Regions from separate parts of the Rhizobium pantanalense genome, predicted to be linked through region 2. Evidence: predicted binding sites of a transcription regulator. Region 2 holds the regulator's gene; the other holds the start of a gene.
What was found. Region 2 encodes LexA, which represses DNA repair genes until DNA is damaged. Its sites were predicted from a motif close to TGTTCNNNNTGTGTTCNG; they were not measured.
Positions count from the first base shown of each region.

Region 1: PH558_RS13530 (ImuA family protein) is a predicted target of LexA. The motif match lies at 1,734-1,751, and genes of this name have one in related genera.

Region 1 covers NZ_JAQJCH010000004.1:351,603-354,810, forward strand. The annotation lists gene PH558_RS13525 (Y-family DNA polymerase) at 1-702, opposite strand, end outside; gene PH558_RS13530 (ImuA family protein) at 743-1,711, opposite strand; gene PH558_RS13535 (metallopeptidase family protein) at 1,874-2,311, shown strand; gene PH558_RS13540 (DUF1737 domain-containing protein) at 2,364-2,570, opposite strand; gene PH558_RS13545 (HpcH/HpaI aldolase/citrate lyase family protein) at 2,596-3,208, opposite strand, start outside.
Region 2 covers NZ_JAQJCH010000005.1:175,753-178,960, forward strand. The annotation lists gene PH558_RS14955 (ComEC/Rec2 family competence protein) at 1-1,209, shown strand, start outside; gene lexA (transcriptional repressor LexA) at 1,190-1,912, opposite strand; gene PH558_RS14965 (VOC family protein) at 2,332-3,208, shown strand, end outside.

The DNA of each region.
Region 1 (3,208 bases), on a different contig from region 2:
GCGGGCTTCTAGCCCCAGCTTCAGGCTTTCGGCGAGCTGGCGGGCAAGCTGAAGAATATCCTCTTCGGCCTGCACCGGCTCGGCCAGCCGTCGCTCGGCCGACAATTGCGCGACCGGGCGGCGCGGCGAAATCGGCTCTTCGACCAGACCGACGGCCTGATCGAGCCGCAGCAGCAGCTGTGCGCCGAACCGGCGGGCAAGCGGCGCTCGTGGTGCGGCCAGAAGATCGCCCACCTGCTTCAGGCCCATCTTCTGCAAGGCTGCAATAGTCTCCTCGCCAAGCCGAAGACATGCGACCGGCAGCGATGCCAATGCCTCTTCCATGGCCTCCGGCGGAACGATACGGCTCTCGTCAAAGCGGGCAACGGCCCAAGAGAGGCCGGGTGCGGAGGAAATGGCGCCGCGCACATCGAAGCCCAGCCGGGAAATCCGGATCAAGACATCCTCGAGCAGCGCCTCTTCACCGCCGAAGAGATGGGCGCAGCCGGTAATGTCGAGAAACAGCCCGTCCTTGCCGTCGATCGCCACCAGCGGCGTATAACGGTCACACCAGTCGGCGATCGCTTCCAGAAGCTTGCGATCCGCCGCCGGATCCTCCTCGACGACATCGAGATCGGGACAGATCGCCTTTGCCTCGGCCACGCCCTGCCCCTGTTTCAAGCCGATCATTTCAGCCCGTTCGTTGAGCGCGGTCAGCCGCATGGCATTGTTGAGCTTGCCGGCACAGGCGAGCGGCGGCGCTTCAAGCCTGCCTGTCGAACGCCAGGACAGACCCCAGCGCTTGCGTGCGATCCGGTCGGTCGGCAGATGCGGAAAGGTCAGCGCCAGAATGCGCTGCGTGTTCGCCGGGAAAGGCAGGGTGCTGAACATCGGAGACAGGGGCAAAGCGGCGGTCATGGGCATTCCACTCCAAGGTTATGGAAAGAGGTGCCGGGTTTCGGCTCTTTTCCAAGGTCAGACGAAAGGCCGGATGACCGATACTGCCGCCAAGCACCGATCCGTCCGGCAGGGGCCGCGCCGGCGCCGGCGCGGGTTCGACGGAAAAGCGGAAGAGAGCGCTGCTTGCTTCCTCCTCGCCTCCCTGTCGCAACAGAAACAAGGGCCGTCCCGCCGCCTTGGCCCTCAGCGCAAGCCGCCGGCTTTCGGTCAGGCCGAAACGAGCGGGGTTGCCGCGTACTTCCAGAATGACGACGGCAAAGGCAGCACTGCCAAGAGCTGCTTCCGCCACCCAGAGCGCATCATCCAGCTTGCGCGGTGACGCCTGCAGGAAAGCCTGGGGCTCCAGCCCGAAATCGCTGATGCCGATGGCATAGGGCAGACCCGCCTCCATCGTCGCGACCGTATCGCCGATCCACAGAACCGGAGACTTGGCCGCGACCGTATCCGACGCTTGCGCATGCAGCCGCGCGGCAAGCGCTAGGGCAAAACCGCTTGCGGCCCCGGCATCGCGCAGGCCAAGCGAACGGATTTCCGTCAGCGCATCGAGCGGCAGACCGCCTTGCAGCGCCGCATCGAGCTCGCCGACACCGATCGGAAGGAACCCAGTTTGCTTCGGCAGGGACTTCGCAATACCAGCCGCCTGCCTCGCCGGCTTGTCTGCCAGCGTCTCATGCGCCGCGGCCGCCAGTGCCGGGATCGGCCTGCCTTCCAGTCGGGCAATGGTTTCACGCAGGGCAAAAAGCGTTTCCCGCGCCACGGCAGCCTCGGCCATGACGTTCACTCCAGATCGATAATGTTCCTGTTATGTTCTTATGGATTCCAGAGCTTGCGAAAAGAGTCAACACCATTTCATGAGAAAATATTCCTCTGCCGCAATCTACACTCGTAAAAGCGGCGCAAAGTCTCTATATGACCAGCCAAGGAAGGAATATTCATGGCTCGCGTCGACCAGAGCGAAGATTGGCGGGATCGCCACTCGCCCTCCATCAGCACATTCGAATCCCTGGCAATGGAGGCTTACAGCCACCTGCCGGACGAATTCCGTTCGCTCACCGGTGATCTCGTCATCCTCATCGAGGATTTCCCGGATGACGAGGTATTCGAGGACATGGCGCTGGAAACCCCCTTCGACCTGCTCGGCCTCTTCGAAGGCCGCGGCATCTCGGAGCGCTTTACCGCCCAGACGGGCGACATGCCCAACAAGATCCGCCTCTATCGCCGGCCGATCATCGATTACTGGGCTGAAAACGAAGAAACCCTCGGCGACATCATCACCCATGTCCTGATCCATGAGATCGGCCACCATTTCGGCCTGAGCGACGAGGATATGGAGCGCATCGAGGCGAGCGCCGAGGAAGCGACGGATCGCTGATATCGGTTCCGGCCGCAAGACGGTCGGGAAGAATGAGAATTTCAGCCGGCGCTTACTGCTCGGAAAGCTTCATATCCGGATCGTAATCCCTACCGGCCACGTCCTTGACGACGGCCTGGCCGCATTCCATCCGCCCGCTTGCAGAATTGAAGCCATAGGTCGGCGAGCCGTATAGCTCCCAGCCCTTGTTCAGCGCCGCACTCACTTTGTGGCAGAAGGAAGCGTCATCGGGACCGGTCAGGAAGCGGTAGAGTTTCATCAGGGCATCTTTCGTGTATTTGCCATCAGACATCGCTACGGGGCGTTGCGGCGGCACCTGAGGAGCGTTGCGCGATCAGGCGAGCTTTATGGACGAGTCTTTCCGCCTGGACAAGATGCAGCCGCTCCACCATCCGCCCGCCAAGATTCACGACATTCAGGGCGTTGGCGCCTGGCTCTGCAAAAGCGGCAATGATGGCTTCGGCCTCGATGATGGCAGCCTCGGCCGGGCCAAAATGCCGGTTGGCGGCTTCGATCTGGCTCGGATGGATCAGCATCTTGCCAGCAAAGCCCATGGCGACCCCCTGGCCGCATTCTACCGCGAATTCTTCGGTATCCTTGAAATCGTTGAAGACACTGTCGATCGCCTCGAGGCCATAAGCACTGACAGCCAATATCACCTGCATCAGCCAGGGTACGAGATAGGGGCGACCGGGCTGCGGCAGGACGCCCGTTTCCTTCCTAAGGTCGTTGAGACCGACGACAAAACAATCGAGCCGGCTGCCGGCGGTGCGCCCGGCCTCGGCGATCGCGGCCGCATTCAGGATGCCGCGCGGCGTCTCGATCATGGCCCAGATACGCAAATCCTCAGGCGCGTCGGCTTCCGCAAGCCGGTCACTGACAGCAGTCACGTCCTGA
Region 2 (3,208 bases):
CAAGTGCTCGGCCCGAGTTTCCAGATGTCCTATGCGGCGACGCTGGCGCTGGTGTCGGGATATTCGCTGTGGAAGCGGCGGCGGCATCGCGAAAACATTTTGCCGCGCGTCCGTCTATTAAGTCCGCTATTGTTCGTCATGCGCTTCTTCGCAGGCGTGACGTCGACCTCGTTCATCGGCGGCGCGTCGACAGCCATCTTCTCGATCGAGCATTTTCACCGGTTGGCGACATACGGACTCGCCGCCAATCTCGCGGCTATGCCCATCGTCTCCTTTGTCGTCATGCCATTCGGCATGGCGGCGATGCTGCTCATGCCGCTCGGTCTCGACGGACCTTTCTGGAAAGTCACCGGAGAGGGACTGGAGCTCGTCATCGTGATCGCGAGAACCGTAGCTGGTTGGGGAGGCGACATTACCTTCGGCCGCCAGCCGGCCTGGCTGATGCCGACATTCATTATCGGCTTCCTGATCATGAGCATATTGCGGACCCGGCTTCGCCATCTGGGCCTGCTATTATCACTCTTGTCCATAGGCTTGGCGGCATTCGGATCCGGCATACCGAAACCCGACCTGATGATCTCCGAAGATGGCGTCCTGGTCGCCTTGCGCCAGGACGATATACTCGCGACCAATCGCGAGAGACCGCAGGCCTTCATTTTCGAACAATGGCAAAAGGCATTGGTTGCGGCGGAACATCAGCCTCCGACCATGCTCCCTGCCGACAACCGACTTCCACAAATCGGCAAGGCAGATCGCCATAAGCGATTGAACAGTGAAGAACAGAAGGCTGTCCGCACGGCAATGGAGGAGGCCCTGGACCGCACCATGCAGGGCAGTTTCGCCTGCCAGAAAGGAGCATGGTGCGCAGCCATCCTCGAAAACGGCGCGATATTGGTCACCATCGAGAACGCAGCCTATCTACCCTCTGCCTGCGATATGGCGAATATCGTCGTAACGCCAATCCGATTGCGGTTGAACTACTGCCGTTCCGGAGCAATGCTCATAACGGGTGCGACATTGCGTAAAACCGGCTCCATCGAAATGATACTTACCGCAGACAAGCCCATTATCTCAGCCGCATTCGAGAACCCGCAACGTCCATGGACCAGGCATCGAATTTATAATTGGCGCACAGGCACATTCGACGCGCCAATTGCGCCAGCGTCACCCGTCGTCGACAATTCACCGGTCAGTGATAGCGACGAATAAGGCCCACGAGCTTGCCCTGAACTTTGACCCGGTCCGGCCCAAAGATGCGGGTTTCATAGGCCGGGTTTGCGGCTTCGAGCGCGATGGAGGCACCCTTGCGGCGGAAGCGCTTCAGTGTCGCTTCTTCATCGTCGACGAGTGCAACGACGATATCGCCGGGATTGGCCGTCGTCGAATTGCGGATAATGACCGTATCGCCGTCGAAAATTCCGGCGTCGATCATCGAATCCCCTCGAACTTCAAGCGCATAATGTTCGCCCGAGCCGAGCATGTCGGCGGGAACGGTGATGTCGTGCGTATTGTTCTGGATGGCCGAGATCGGAACGCCAGCAGCGATGCGGCCCATCACCGGCACCGACGCCGAGCTATTGTGATCGTCATTTGCCACCTTCGACGGAGCGGGCGGGGCAACGGACTGCGGCTTGCCGAGGCTGCCCTCGATGACGCTCGGTGAAAAGCCTCGGCGCTGCTGCAGGCTCGGATTATAGGCGTCGGGAAGCTTGATGACTTCGAGCGCTCTGGCCCGGTTCGGCAGCCGGCGGATGAAGCCTCGCTCCTCCAGCGCCGTGATCAGGCGATGAATACCGGATTTCGATGCCAGATCCAATGCATCCTTCATCTCGTCGAAAGATGGCGGAACACCGGATTCCTTCATGCGTTCGTGAATGAACAGAAGCAGTTCCTGCTGCTTGCGCGTCAACATCGTCTTGGAACCCCAGAATCAAGAAAAGCTGTGAAACAAATCCAGAACGGACACTATATGTTCCATATGTGTTCCGCAAGTGCTTAAATTTCGGTAAAGCCTTGTGAGGTCAGTTAAATAATTACCATTTGCGAATGGATCGGCTCGGAACATCGGGGCGCTGTATCTGCGTTAACCCACAGAAAAATAAGGGAAATGCCGCTCTACTCGCTTCCGCGACTTTGTCGTTCAGCCCGTGCGCCGAGCATTTGGACGAACGTGCCGCGCGACTGCATGAGCCGGCCATGGCAGAGAATCAGCAATCACGTTTGCGAGATTGCCTTCGATCCATGTCGTGTGCTCCGGGTGTTCCATGCTTCCATCTTGAATTGCGCGGGCGATGGGCGCAAATCTGCTTCCGCAAGCAAACAGGAGAAGCCATGATTTCGTCTCCGCATCCGCTGGATCATCTCGTGCTGCCGACCGTCAACATCGCTCTGGCACGCGAACGCCTCGGCAAGCTCGGTTTCACGGTGGCTCCGGATGCGTGCCACCCCTTTGGCACGCAGAATGCCTGCGTCTTCCTTGCCGATAAAACCTATCTCGAACCTCTGGGCGTCGCATCTCCGGAGCAATGCGAGAAGAGCATCGTGGATGGCAATGTTTTCGTCGCGCGCGACCAGGCTTATCGTTTCCGGGTGGGGGAGGATGGCTTCTCGGCCGTGGTATTCGGTACGGATGACGCGGTGGTGGATGATAAGCGTTTCAAAGCAGCTGCTATTTCGGCGGGTCGAATGCTGGATTTTTCGCGTCCGATGAAGATGCCGGATGGAACGGAAACCACGGCCGGCTTTCGTCTTGCTTTCGCCGCAGATCTGCGTGCGCCGGATTTTCTCGCTTTCTGCTGTCAGCGCGTCAATCCGCTGCCGGCTGACCGCGGCGTGCTCGAGCGTCACGAGAACGGCGTGACTGGTATCGCGCGGGTAGCGCTTTGCACGCCGAAGCCGGGGGCCTATCGCGGCTTCTTCGAGGAGCTTGTCGGTGGCCCGCGCATTATGGAGCATTCCTTTGGCCTGACGATCAAGGCCGCCAACGCCGATCTGGAGATTTTGACGCCGGAAGGAATGGAGGCATTCTATGATCTACCTGTTTGCACGAATGATCAGGGGCTCAGGGCGAGGGCAATCCTTTTCAAAACGCGCGATCTTTCCGTGACATCGTCGCATTTCACTGCTAACGGCGTCACCTATACGCGTAAGAACAATCGTCTATTGGCGAGGTTGGCACCCGGTCAGGGCGCGCTATTCGCCTTCGAGG